Regions from separate parts of the Streptomyces sp. NBC_00012 genome, predicted to be linked through region 1. Evidence: riboswitches for the same ligand, from Rfam matches in the RefSeq annotation. Region 1 holds a riboswitch; the other holds the start of a gene.

Region 1 (7,011 bases):
CTGAGTGCGCCCGCCCGAGGCACATTCCATGGGCATGATGCAGCACGGGTTTCCCCGCCCGGCGCATGGTGAATACCCCGTCAGGTTTCAGCCGTCCCCGCCGGGGGAAAAACCCCAGACGGCGGCTGCGCCGCTGACGCGGAATCAGCAGATTCTCCGCATAATAAAGTCCCGATACCGACTTGTCGGCAATATCTGCGACGGCTAGTGGAATCACCGCGTGAACACGTGTCGTATAAACTCCGCGGACGAGGCAGAGAGTTGACGCACCGGCCCAGTCACCGGCCTCCTCTGGCCCCGCATGCCGACAGCGCCGTCTGCACCCGCCCACGCACCACCGTGTCTCCGAAGTGAGAGGCGACCCACTATGCCGCTGCATGTTCCCCCGGCTCCCGCGCCCGCTCTGCGCAGCGTTCTCGCGGCACTCGGTTCACCCACCGCAGTCCGCGAGGCCCGCACTCCAGCCCTCCGATCCGCCGAGGGACCGCTGAGCCCCGAACTCCCGCTCCCCGTCCATGTACTGGACCGGATCGGGCCGGGCGGACTCGCTCCCGCCACCAGGCTCGCCGCATGGCGGTTCCTGATCAGCAGCTCGGAGCAGCCCGTCGCCGCCGCGGACACCATGCTCACTCCGGACGGCTGGACCTTCTCGCACTTCTTCGAGGGCCCCTACATCGCCTCGACCGAACTCGCCCTGCGCCAGGCCGAGACAGTCACCAGCCACTACCAGCCACGGCTGCTGTCCATCCCGGAGCTGTACATGCTCGCGCTGTGGCTGCACGGCGACGCCGAGGCCGACGCCGCCGGCGGGGCGCTCGCCCCCGCCGATCTCCTGGTCCCGCTGGCTCCGGCCCCACCGGGCATCGCGGCTCATCGCCCGCACCGGGTCGCCGATCTGCTCCGCGTGATGACCCTGCGCATCACCCCCGGCCCCGGCCCCCTGCTCGGATCACCTGCCTGAGAACCGGACCCCCGTACGAGAACGCTGTGCCCCGCCACCGTCCCTGGTGGCGGGGCACGGCGCTGAAGGGGCGCACTTCGATGCCCGTCCGGACTAGCCCGGTCCGGTCACCCCGAACCACCCGAAGTGACAGTGCAGTTGCGGTGAACCGTCCGTGCGGGTGACGCGTCCTTCGAGTAAGGAGAAGTGCTGCTGCGAAATCCCTGCGGAATGACGCCCGTGGGGCAACACTGGGACCGGACCGATCGATACGGGGGGCGGCTATGAACACCTCATCCAGCCGCAGGACATTCACTACAACGCAGCGAAAGAACCCAGCCATGTGCCAGCACCAGCCACCATGCCCGACCGCCGACTCAGCCGACCGGGAAGCCGCCCGTCTGACGGCCCACCACCCGGAGCAGGGCTGGAGCCTGCTGTGCAACGGAGTCCTGCTCTTCGAGGACACCGGTGAGCTGCTCCCCGACGGCCAGATCATCGCTCCGCACCGGCCCCTGGGGACCGACCGGGTGATGAGGGCCGCCTGACCGCGGCCGGTAAGAGCTGGGGCCGGCCCGGAGAATCCTCCGAACCGGCCCCGACGCATGTCCGCGTCACTCCTCCGCGCTCACGACTCAGTTGTCGTACTCGTCCAGCGGCGGGCAGGAGCAGACGAGGTTACGGTCACCGAAGGCGCCGTCGATCCGGCGCACCGGCGGCCAGTACTTGTCGGCGGCCGAGACCCCGGCCGGGAAGACCGCCACCTCACGGCTGTACCCGTGCTTCCACTCCCCGCCCAGCATCGCCGCGGTGTGCGGAGCGTTGTGCAGCGGGTTGTCCTCCGCGCTCCACTCGCCGGAGGCCACCTTCTCGACCTCGCCACGAATGGCGATCATCGTGTCGCAGAACCGGTCGAGCTCCGCGAGGTTCTCGCTCTCGGTCGGCTCGATCATCAGCGTCCCGGCAACCGGGAACGACATGGTCGGCGAGTGGAAGCCGTAGTCGATCAGACGCTTGGCGATGTCGTCAACGCTGACGCCGGTGGACTTGGAGATCGGCCGCAGGTCCACGATGCACTCGTGCGCGACCAGACCGGCCGGGCCGTTGTACAGGATCGGGTAGTGCGGCTCCAGACGCTTGGCGATGTAGTTGGCCGCGAGCACGGCGACCTGCGTCGCGCGCTTCAGGCCCTCCCCGCCCATCAGGCGTACGTACGCCCAGGAGATGGGGAGGATGCCGGCCGAGCCCCACGGGGCGGCCGAGATCGGTCCGACACCGGTCTCGGGGCCGGCGGCAGGCTGCAGCGGGTGGTTCGGCAGGTACGGGGCGAGGTGCGCGCGCACCCCGACCGGGCCGACGCCGGGGCCGCCACCGCCGTGCGGGATGCAGAAGGTCTTGTGCAGGTTCAGGTGCGAGACGTCGCCGCCGAACCGGCCCGGCTTGGCGAGGCCCACCAGCGCGTTGAGGTTGGCGCCGTCGACGTACACCTGGCCGCCGGCGTCGTGCACCTCGGCGCAGATGTCGGCGACGTGCTCCTCGAACACGCCGTGCGTCGACGGGTACGTGATCATGAGTACGGCGAGCTCGTCGCGGTGCTTCTCGATCTTGGCGCGGAGGTCCTCGATGTCCACCTCACCGTCGTCGGCGGTCTTCACCACGACGACCTTCATGCCGGCCATGACGGCGCTGGCCGCGTTGGTGCCGTGCGCGGAGGACGGGATGAGGCAGACGATGCGCTGGTCGTCACCGTTGGCCCGGTGGTACGCCCGCACGGCCAGCAGGCCCGCGAACTCGCCCTGCGACCCCGCGTTCGGCTGGATGGAGACCGCGTCGTAGCCGGTGACCTCGGCGAGGCGCTCCTCCAGCTCGCGGATGAGGGTGAGGAAGCCCTGCGCCTGCTCGGCCGGCGCGAAGGGGTGCAGCGCGCCGAACTCGGGCCAGGTGATCGACTCCATCTCGGTGGTCGCGTTCAGCTTCATGGTGCAGGAGCCGAGCGGGATCATGCCGCGGTCCAGCGCGTAGTCCCGGTCGGCGAGCTTGCGCAGGTAGCGCAGCATCGCGGTCTCGGAGCGGTGCTGGTGGAAGACCGGGTGGGTGAGGATCTCGTCGGTGCGCAGCAGCGCCTCGGGCAGCGTGTCGGCGGTGGTGGCGTCCAGCGCCTCTATGTCCCCGTCGGCGCCGAAGGCGGCCCAGACGGCGGCGATCTGCGTACGGGTCGTGGTCTCGTCGCAGGCGAGGGAGACCAGGTCGGCGTCGACGAACCGCAGGTTGACCCCGCGCTCGCGGGCGGCGACGACGGTCTCGGCAGCCCGGCCCGGGACGCGCACGGTGAGGGTGTCGAAGAAGGCGCCGGTCACGACGTCGACCCCGGCGGCGCGCAGGCCCTCGGCCAGGATCGTCGCGTAGCGGTGGGTGCGCCCCGCGATCGTCCGCAGCCCGTCCGGGCCGTGGTACACCGCGTACATTCCGGCCATGACGGCGAGCAGCACCTGGGCGGTACAGATGTTGCTGGTGGCCTTCTCGCGGCGGATGTGCTGCTCGCGGGTCTGCAGGGCCAGCCGGTAGGCCTTGTTGCCGTCCGCGTCGACGGAGACACCGACGAGGCGGCCTGGAAGGCTGCGGGCGAACTTCTCACGCACGGCCATGAATCCGGCGTGCGGTCCGCCGAAGCCCATCGGCACACCGAAGCGCTGCGTGGTGCCGACCGCGATGTCCGCGCCCAGGTCACCGGGCGAGGTGAGCAGGGTCAGGGCGAGCAGATCGGCGGCGACCGTGACGATCGCACCCAGCTCGTGGGCCTGGTCCATGACGGGCTTGATGTCCCGGACGGCTCCGGAGGCACCCGGGTACTGCACCAGCACGCCGAAGACACCGCGCTCGGCGATCTCCACCGGGATGCCCTCGGACAGGTCGGCGACGACGACCTCGACACCGGTCGGCTCGGCGCGGGTCTCGATGACCGCGATCGTCTGCGGCAGGGCGTCGGCGTCGACCAGGAAGACACCGTTCTTCACCTTGCCGACACGCCTGGAGAGAGCCATGGCCTCGGCGGCCGCGGTGCCCTCGTCGAGCAGCGAGGCGCCGGAGGTCGGCAGCCCGGTCAGCTCGGCGACCATCGTCTGGAAGTTGAGCAGCGCCTCCAGCCGGCCCTGCGAGATCTCCGGCTGGTACGGCGTGTAGGCCGTGTACCAGGCGGGGTTCTCCATGACGTTGCGCAGGATCACCGGCGGGGTGAAGGTGCCGTAGTAGCCGAGCCCGATCATCGGGGCCAGCACCTGGTTGCGGTCCGCGAGCTCGCGGAGCTCGGCGAGGACCTCGGCCTCGGTGCGCGCGGCCGGCAATCCGAGCGCCTCGGCGCTCTTGATGACGTCGGGCACCGCTGCAGCGGTGAGTTCGTCCAGCGAGCCGTAACCGACCTGGGCGAGCATCTTCGACTGCGCCTCGGCATCGGGTCCGATGTGGCGCTGCTCGAACGGAATGCCCTGCTCCAGCTGGGAGAGCGGAGTGCGACGGGGGGTCATGGTGGAGGCCTCCTGGTCTGTCACGACCTGCGAGGGGCACCACGGCGTGGGTGCCCGAACGGCCTCCCCCTCTGTCATCTCAACCTGAGAGCTTCACCGGCGCGCGCTGCGGCGTACCGGCTTTCACCGTCGGTGAGGAAGGGACTCGCACCGGCACTCGGCCGCACGAAACCCGCCCTGCTTTCCAGAGTGACCTCGTCCGTGCGGTACGGGGGCCTGAGAGATTCCGGGGAGGATTTGCTCCTTCGGCGCCTTCGGATCAGCTCCGGAGGACTCTCCCGCACGGGGTCAGCAGCCATGACCAGCCTACCAGCGGGGTTCGTGGCTGATTTCTCGAGTGGCCAACCACCCGGATCTGCCTTTTTGTAGTGCTTGTGGAGTAGCCGCGACCAGTGGGAGGGACCGTGCAGACCGACATCGATCCGCGCCGCCTGATCGGCCGCAAGGCGTTCGACCGCAAGGGCACCAAGATCGGGACCGTGGACGAGGTGTACCTCGACGACGCGACCGGTGTGCCCGAGTGGGCAGCCGTACGTACCGGACTCTTCAGCCGGGACGCGTTCGTCCCGCTGGAACCCAGCGAATTCGTGGAGGACACGCTCCGCATCCCCTTCGACCGTGCACTGATCAAAGACGCACCGGACTTCGGTGTCGGCCGCCATCTCTCGCCGGAACAGGAGCTACAGCTCTACCGGCACTACGGTCTGGACTCCCCGCCCGAGGAGATCGGCCCGGACAGGGACTTCGGCAGGCTGGCAGGCCAGGACGAGTAGTCCACCGGGTCCCGCACCAGAGGCAGCGGGTCGGCGGGCCGCAGTTCCGGGTCGTCGATCCGGAACGTTCGCACCCGGCCGGGCTCCGATCCGGGCTCCTCGAACCGCACCGTCACCCGGCCGACACCACTGCCCTGCACCCAGCCATGGCCGTACGCCTCATGGTGTACGTCGTGGCCGGCGGGCCAGCGCCGTGCGGCGCGCTGCTCGGCGGTCTCCGGGGCATCCGCCCCGGGGTCGCCCGGCGGCTCGCCCCCGTCGTCCCCCGCCGGTGCCGCCCCCTCCGCCGATTCCTCGGCCGATTGCCTGGCGGCCTCCTCTGCCGCGGTCCGCTCACCGGCGGCCTGGGCGAAGAGATCCTCCTGGGTGTAGTCGGCAAGCCCCGTCACGCCCACTCCCAGGAGCCGGACTCCCCCGGTGGTGTCAACGGCCTCCAGGAGCCGTGCGGCGGCCTCACGGACCACTGTGGGGTCGTCCGTGGGCCCACGGAGGGTCTCGGACCTCGTGAGGGTGGAGAAGTCGTACCGGCGCACCTTCAGCACCACGGTGCGCCCGGACCTCCCCGCGCCCCGCAGCCGCTCGACGCACCGGTCGGCCAGCCGCTCGACCTCCGTCCTGATCCGCACCCGGTCGTGCAGGTCGGCGTCGAAGGTGTCCTCGACGGATACCGATTTCGCGTCCCGCTCAGCGACCACCGGCCGGTCGTCGTACCCGAACGCCATGCGGTGCAGCGAGCCGCCGTGCGCCTTACCCAGCAGGCGTACGAGTTCGTCCTCGCCCGCCTCTACCAGATCGTCGACCGTCGTCATCCCCGCACGGCGCAGATGATCCGCCGTCGCCGGCCCGACACCGGGAAGGGTCCGCACCGACATGGGCGCGAGCAGCTCCCGCTCCGTGCCCGGCTCTATGAGCAGCAGGCCGTCCGGCTTCGCCTCCTCCGAAGCGATCTTGGCCAGCATCTTGGAGCCGGCGAGCCCGACCGAGCCGGTGAGCCCGGTGACCGCCTTGATGGCCGTACGCAGCTGCTCGCCGATCTCCAGCGCCGAAGCCGCGTCATCGGCCGTCCCCCCGGCCTCCAGGTCCACGAAGGCCTCGTCGAGGCTGAGGGGCTCCACCAGCGGTGAGAGCCGGGCGAGCAGCTCCATCACCTGGTCGCTCACAGTCCGGTACAGCTGGAAGCGCGGCACCAGATAGGCCGCGTTGGGCGCCAGCCGCCGCGCCTGCGCCGTGGGCATCGCCGAGTGCACCCCGAAGCGACGAGCCTCGTACGACGCGGTGGCGACGACTCCGCGCGGCCCGAGCCCGCCCACCACGACCGGCTTTCCGAGCAGGCTGGGCTTCGCCGCCTGCTCGGCAGAGGCGTAGAAGGCATCCATGTCCAGATGCAGGATGGTGGGCGCGGCTCTCACATCAATCGATGCTGCCCTACGGCACTGACAATCGCCTCGCCCGAACCAGGTGCCGCGTCAGCCGGCGCGGTTGCGCCGCCGCGCGAGCTCATCGGTGGGGTTGTTCCCGATGAGGGTCTCACCGGTGTCCACCCGCTCCCCGTGCAGCTGCGAGAGGGCGGCGTCGACGTCCTGCCACACCACACCCACCGCGATGCCGAAGACCCCCTGCCCGCCCTGGAGCAGGCTGACGACCTCGTCGGGCGAGGAGCACTCGTAGACCGTCGCCCCGTCACTCATCAGCGTCATCCGCTCGAGATCCTGGAATCCGCGGGCCCGTAGATGCTGAACCGTGGTGCGGATGTTCTGGAGTGCCACGCCGGTGTCCA
Region 2 (7,011 bases), 4.6 Mb from region 1:
GGCGAGGGCGCCCGCGGCCATGGAGCAGGCGGAGCCGACCTCGCCCTGGCAGCCGACCTCGGCGCCGGAGATGGAGGCGTTCTCCTTGAAGAGCATGCCGATGGCCCCGGCGGCGAGGAGGAAGCGGACGACGCCGTCCTCCTTCTCCGCTTCGGTGGCGCCGCCGGCCGCGAAGTTCATGTAGTAGTGCAGGACGGCCGGGATGATGCCCGCGGCGCCGTTGGTGGGCGCGGTGACGACCCGGCCGCCCGCCGCGTTCTCCTCGTTGACCGCCATCGCGTAGAGGGTGATCCACTCCATCGCGTGGGTCTGCGGGTCGCCCTCGGCCCGCAGCTGGCGGGCGGTGTTCGCGGCGCGGCGGCGGACCTTGAGGCCGCCGGGCAGGATGCCCTCGCGGGACATGCCGCGCGAGACACAGGCCTGCATGACGCGCCAGATGTCCAGCAGACCCGAGCGGATCTCGTCCTCGGTGCGCCAGGCCCGCTCGTTCTCCAGCATCAGCGAGGAGATGGACAGCCCGGTGTCATGGGCGAGGCGCAGCAGCTCGTCACCGGTGCGGAAGGGGTGCTTGAGCACGGTGTCGTCGAGCACGATCCGGTCCTCGCCCACCGCGTCCTCGTCCACGACGAAGCCGCCGCCGACCGAGTAGTACGTCTTCTCCAGGAGCAGGTCGCCCTCGCGGTCGAAGGCGAAGATCGTCATGCCGTTCGCGTGGTACGGGAGGGCCTTGCGGCGGTGCAGGATCAGCTGCTCGTCGGCGTCGAAGTCGATCTCGTGCATGCCGAGGAGGTTGATCCGGCCGGTGGTGCGGATCTGCTCGACCCGGTCGTCGGCGGACTCCACGTCCACGGTGCGCGGCGACTCGCCCTCCAGGCCGAGCAGGACGGCCTTGGGGGTGCCGTGGCCGTGACCCGTCGCACCGAGCGAGCCGTACAGCTCGGCGCGTATCGAGGCGGTGTGGGCGATCAGGCCCTCGTTCTTCAGCCGGCGAGCGAACATACGGGCGGCGCGCATCGGGCCGACCGTATGGGAGCTGGACGGGCCGATGCCGATCGAGAACAGGTCGAAGACCGAGATGGCCACGGGTGACTCCTCAGGGGTTGGTAGACGCCGTCGTCTGCCGGGTGGTGCGGTACGGGCCGGACGGCCCGGAGGGCGGGGCATGGGACGGGGCACCGCGCTCACAGTTCAGTGTGCGCGGTGCCCCGCCCCAACGTGTAACGAGAACTTGTCCGGACTACTTCAGGCCGGGGTACAGCGGGAACTTCTCGGCCAGCGCGACGACGCGGGCCTTCAGGGCGTCCGCGTCGTAGGACGGCTTGAGGGCGGCGGCGATGATCTCCGCGACCTCGGTGAAGTCCTCGGTCTGGAAACCGCGGGTCGCCAGGGCCGGCGTACCGATCCGCAGACCCGAGGTGACCATCGGCGGCCGCGGGTCGTTCGGGATGGCGTTCCGGTTGACCGTGATGCCCAGCTCGTGCAGCCGGTCCTCGGCCTGCTGGCCGTCCAGCTCGGAGTTGCGCAGGTCGACCAGGACCAGGTGGACGTCCGTACCGCCGGACAGCACGGAGACACCGACCTCGGTGACGTCCGGCTGGACCAGGCGCTCGGCGAGGATGCGGGCGCCGTCCAGGGTGCGCTGCTGGCGCTCCTTGAACTCATCGGTCGCAGCGACCTTGAACGAGACCGCCTTGGCCGCGATCACGTGCTCCAGCGGGCCGCCCTGCTGGCCCGGGAAGACCGCGGAGTTGATCTTCTTGGCGAGCTCCTGCGTCGACAGGATGACGCCACCGCGCGGACCGCCGAGGGTCTTGTGCGTGGTGGTCGTGACGACGTGGGCGTGCGGCACCGGGTTGGGGTGCAGCCCCGCGGCCACCAGGCCGGCGAAGTGCGCCATGTCGACCATCAGGTACGCGCCGACCTCGTCCGCGATGCGGCGGAAGGCGGCGAAGTCCAGCTGACGCGGGTACGCGGACCAGCCGGCGACGATCAGCTTCGGCTTGGACTCCTTGGCCAGACGCTCGACCTCGGCCATGTCCACGACGCCGGTCTCGTCGACGTGGTACGGGACCACGTTGTAGAGCTTGCCGGAGAAGTTGATCTTCATGCCGTGGGTCAGGTGACCGCCGTGGGCCAGGCTCAGGCCCATGATCGTGTCGCCCGGCTTGAGCAGCGCGAACATCGCGGCGGCGTTGGCCTGCGCACCGGAGTGCGGCTGGACGTTCGCGGCCTCGGCGCCGAACAGCGCCTTGATGCGGTCGATGGCGATCTGCTCGACGACGTCTACGTGCTCGCAGCCACCGTAGTAGCGGCGGCCCGGGTAGCCCTCGGCGTACTTGTTGGTGAGGACGGAGCCCTGGGCCTCCATGACCGCGACCGGAGCGAAGTTCTCCGAGGCGATCATCTCGAGGGTGGACTGCTGACGGTGGAGCTCGGCGTCGACAGCGGCGGCGACGTCCGGGTCCAGCTCGTGGAGGGAGGAGTTGAGAAGCGACATCAGGTGGTCCCTTTGGGTCTTTAGTTGCCGGAGAACTCGGTGTACTCGTCGGCGGAGAGCAGGTCGTCCGGCACCTCCGCGACGCGTACCTTGAACAGCCAGCCGCCCTCGAAGGGAGCGGAGTTCACCAGCGACGGGTCTTCCACGACGTCCTGGTTCGCCTCGGTGACCTCGCCGGTCACCGGGGAGTACAGGTCGCTGACCGACTTGGTCGACTCCAGCTCACCGCAGGTCTCGCCCGCGGTCACCGGGTCACCGACCTCGGGAAGCTGGACGAAGACGACATCGCCGAGCGCGTTGGCCGCGTGCTCGGTGATACCGATCGTGGCCACACCGTCCTCGACGGCCGACAGCCACTCGTGCTCCTTGCTGTAACGCAGCTGCTGGGGGTTGCTCATGACCTGAATTCTCCTGTACGCGGGGGAGTGCTGATGAACGGTGGTCTTACGGTGTGAGACGCGACTGCGTCACTTCTCGATGAGCGCCGACGTCACTTCTGGCGCTTGTAGAACGGCAGCGCCACGACCTCGTACGGCTCGTGGGTGCCCCGGATGTCCACTGCGACGCCCTCGGTGCCGGGCGTGGCGTGCGCGGCGTCGACGTAGGCCATGGCGATCGGCTTGCCCAGGGTCGGGGACGGGGCGCCCGAGGTGACCTCGCCGACGACCTCACCGGCGGCGACCACCGAGAAGCCGGCGCGCGGCACCCGGCGGCCCTCGGCGACGAGCCCGACCAGCTTGCGCGGCGGGGCGGTCTCGGCGCGCTCGGCGGCGGCTTCGAGGGCCTTGCGGCCGACGAAGTCGCCCTCCTTCTCGAACTTCACGACCCGGCCGAGACCGGCGTCGAACGGGGTGAGCCCCGTGGTCAGCTCGTGCCCGTACAGCGGCATGCCCGCCTCCAGGCGCAGCGTGTCGCGGCAGGAGAGCCCGCACGGGATCAGGCCACGGGAGGCGCCCGCCTCGGTCAGCGCCTTCCACAGCTGCTCGGCGTGGACGGGGGCGACGAACAGCTCGAAGCCGTCCTCGCCGGTGTAGCCGGTCCGGGCGATCAGCGCGGGGACACCGGCGACCGTGCCGGGCAGGCCGGCGTAGTACTTCAGACCGTCCAGGTCGGCGTCGGTGACGGAGGCCAGGATGGCCGGGGACTCCGGGCCCTGGACGGCGAGCAGCGCGTACGCGTCGCGGTCGTCGCGCACCTCGGCGTCGAAGCCCTCGGCGCGTGCCGTCAGCGCGTCCAGCACGATCTGGGCGTTACCGGCGTTGGCGACGACCATGTATTCGGTGTCACCCAGGCGGTAGACGATCAGGTCGTCCAGGATGCCGCCGTCCTCGGCGCAGATCATCGTGTAGCGGGCCCGGCCCACGGCGACGGTGCCGATGTTGCCGACCAGCGCGAAGTTCAGGAAGGCCGCGGCCGCGGGGCCGGTGACGGTGATCTCTCCCATGTGCGACAGGTCGAAGAGGCCGGCCCTCGTGCGCACCGCGTTGTGCTCGTCGCGCTCGCTGGCGTACCGCAGGGGCATGTCCCAGCCCGCGAAGTCGGTCATGGTCGCGCCCAGCGAACGGTGCAGGGCATCGAGGGCGGTGAGGCGGGGGGCGGTGCTCATGGATATGGCTCCCAGGGCATGACGACGAGGACGATCCCTCCCCATCTGTCATCGGAACCTGAGAGGTTCGCCGAGAGCCCCTGGAGGGCTTCGGCTTGCACCTTGGGTGGAGCCGCGAAGCGGCCCGCTTTTCAGATCTGCCTCATCCACGCGGTACGGGGCCTGAGAGATTCAAGGGAGGAACTTGCTCCTTCGGCGCCCGGCACAGAAAGTGACCGGAACTCTCCCGCGCGGATTCAAGCGGCCTTTATGCAGTTGGCCGGGTCATCATCGCACGCATCGGGCCGGAGTGGGGCCCCGGTCCCCCGTGGGAAATCAGCGGCGTGGGCGGTTGTGTCGCATTACCTTTTCTTTACACTTCAGGGGCATGCGTGGGGTGAGCCGACAGGGGAGGGCGATGACGTTGCAGCGGTACGCGACGACCGCGGGGGTCGCGCACGGCGCGATGCCCGCACAGGCGGGTGCCCCGGCGAGGGCGGCGTCGGGCGCGCACGCGCCCGTGGTGCGGGATCTGCGGCAGCGGTCCGGGCGCAGCCCGCGCGGCCTGCACTTCGCGGCGGGCGATGTGGTGGTGGTCTCCGGGCTGCCCGGCAGCGGCAAGTCGACGCTCATCCGGCGGGCGGTGACCACGGCGCACGCCATCGACTCCCAGGACACCCGGGACCGCTGGGCGCGGGTCGTGCCCCGCTTACTCCCGTACGCCCTCTACCGCCCGCTCGTCCGCGTCGCCCACTACTGGGGGCTGTGGCGGGTGCTGCGTTCCGGGGAGTCCGCCGTCGTCCACGACTGCGGAACCCAGGCGTGGGTGCGCGGCTGGCTGGCCCGTGATGCCCGCCGCCGGGGCCGGGGCCTGCACCTGGTCCTGCTCGACGTCACGCCGCAGACCGCCAGGGAGGGCCAGCGCGAGCGCGGACGCGGCGTATCGGGATACGCCTTCGCCCGGCACCGCAGGGCGGTGGGCAGGCTGCTGCGGGCGACCGAGGCAGGCGTGCTGCCGCCCGGGTGCGCCTCGGCGGTGCTGCTGGACCGGGAGGCGGCAGGAAGGCTCGGCCGGATCGCGTTCGCGGACGGGCGGCCCGGGGACCGATAAGGCTGTTCCGTGATCCCTGGCGGGCGGGACGGCCCTCAGCCGGGGCCGCGGGGCCGGGGCGGCGGCGGAGCCGGGCGTTAATCTTCTGCCGGAAAGCTTGGGCGAGAAGGGGAAGCAGTGGACGTTCCGGCGCAGGTCCGGTCCCATCCGCAGGGCGGATGGCCGGCCAATGAGCTCGAAGAAGTGCTGATGGCCTCGGTGGGCAGCCCGGAGGCGGGCGGACGGCTCGTCGAGGTGCTCGGCCGCAGTCAGGTCTGGGTGCCGCTGCCCAACGGCGGGGGGCCCGACTCGGCGGCCCTGGATCTGCCGACGGTGGAGATCGAGGGCGCGGCGTACGTCCCCGTCTTCAGCTCCGAACAGCAGTTCCTCGCCTGTGTCGGTACCCATATGTCCTTCACCGTCGCGCCCGCCCGCGACTTCGCCCGCGGACTGCCCCCGCAGCTCGGCATCGCGGTGAACCCGGGCGGCGCGGTCGGGATGCCGCTGCCGCCGCCCGCCGTGGCCGAACTCTGCCGGGCCGGGCGCACCCCGCTGGACGGGCCGGCCAGCGGCGGCAGGGTCCGGCTGTACGAGCCGGACTGGAAGGAGGAGCCGGTCGACTTCCTCGCCGCGGCGGCCGGTGAGTTCGAGGAGAGCGGCGTCGTGCTCTCCGCCCGCCGGGCGCTGGCCAGCATCGAGGGCGGTGACCCCGTGCTCTTCATCGGCGTCGAGTTCTCCACCTGGGAGGGCGCCGGCCGCAATGCCCCGATGGACGCCCTCGGCCGCGCTCTTGGCCGGGTCGAGGTGCCCTGGCAGGTCAATCTCGTTCTGCTCGATGTGGCACAGGACCCGGTCGGCGACTGGATGCGGGAGCGGATCCGGCCGTTCTACCAGCGAGCGGGCATATAAGACCGGCCTGTCCGTGGAACACCGCTTCGACCCATGGCGTCAAGTCGGTGTCAGGACCGGCGCATAAGCTGGTTTCATGGCTGGTGCCTCGGCATCACGCCGCACCCGTGTGCCCGGGGCGGCGGGGCCGACACAGTGGATCGAAGAGGGGCGGGACCAGGTGAGTGCGTCAGGCACCGCGGCGGCCGGACAGGTCGAGCACATGCTGCGCCAAGTGACGCCCGGGCGCTACGACGCGTACGAGGCGCTGCTGCAGGCCCTCGCGAACGGCCGGATCTGGATGCTCCTCTGGCAGGGCCAGGCGGGCTCACCCGACGCCCAGTACGGAAACATGGAGATCGACGGCCTCGGCTACGCCCCCTGCGTGACCTCCGCCCAGGAGCTCTCGGCCAGCGGCTGGAACCGCGCCCACGAGCTGGTCGGCGGCCGGGACATCGCCCGCACCCTCTTCCCCGACCGCTGGGGCATCTGGCTCAACCCGCACGCCCCGGGCGGCGGAGTGGGCATCCCCTGGCTGGATCTGCGCCGGGTCGCCACCGGCCTCGACCGGATGCCCGCGGGCCCGCTCCGGCTCACCGAGCCGGCCATCGAGATCCCGCAGTTCTACGCCCTGCTCACGCAGAACGCCCACCACACCCCGGCGATCCGCTCGCTGCGCCGCGCCTGGGTGCAGCCCGCGCTCGGGGTCCCGTACCTCACCGTCGGCCTCGACCTCTACGACACGAGCCCGCCCTCGGTGGACGCGGCGCGCGCGATGATGCAGCAGTCGATCTCCGCCGTCCCGGAGGGGCTGCCCGTCTCCACCGTCGCGATGTCCGACGAGTACGACCCGGTCGCGATGTGGCTGCGCGCCAACGCCCGCCCGTTCTACGACCGCGAGGCGCATGCCCCGGCGGCCCCCGTCGCGGGGTACGGCTACCCGCCGCAGGG

Evidence for each region. A riboswitch is a leader RNA that binds a small molecule or an ion and turns the genes downstream of it on or off. The one in region 1 is predicted to bind glycine.
Region 2: it holds a riboswitch for glycine, as region 1 does, so the genes downstream of both, gcvT (glycine cleavage system aminomethyltransferase GcvT) here and gcvP (aminomethyl-transferring glycine dehydrogenase) in region 1, are expected to answer to the same signal.

The regions. Positions count from the first base shown of each region.
Region 1 is NZ_CP108309.1:7,376,897-7,383,907, reverse strand. It holds gene OHA19_RS33625 (hypothetical protein) at 368-961, shown strand; gene OHA19_RS33620 (DUF5999 family protein) at 1,282-1,488, shown strand; gene gcvP (aminomethyl-transferring glycine dehydrogenase) at 1,576-4,461, opposite strand; glycine riboswitch at 4,656-4,752, opposite strand; gene OHA19_RS33610 (PRC-barrel domain-containing protein) at 4,866-5,234, shown strand; gene OHA19_RS33605 (DNA polymerase IV) at 5,159-6,643, opposite strand; gene OHA19_RS33600 (MerR family transcriptional regulator) at 6,701-7,011, opposite strand, start outside.
Region 2 is NZ_CP108309.1:2,739,257-2,746,267, reverse strand. It holds gene OHA19_RS12540 (L-serine ammonia-lyase) at 1-1,083, opposite strand, end outside; gene glyA (serine hydroxymethyltransferase) at 1,238-2,497, opposite strand; gene gcvH (glycine cleavage system protein GcvH) at 2,518-2,895, opposite strand; gene gcvT (glycine cleavage system aminomethyltransferase GcvT) at 2,988-4,103, opposite strand; glycine riboswitch at 4,245-4,342, opposite strand; gene OHA19_RS12520 (AAA family ATPase) at 4,501-5,193, shown strand; gene OHA19_RS12515 (enhanced serine sensitivity protein SseB) at 5,311-6,081, shown strand; gene OHA19_RS12510 (enhanced serine sensitivity protein SseB C-terminal domain-containing protein) at 6,242-7,011, shown strand, end outside.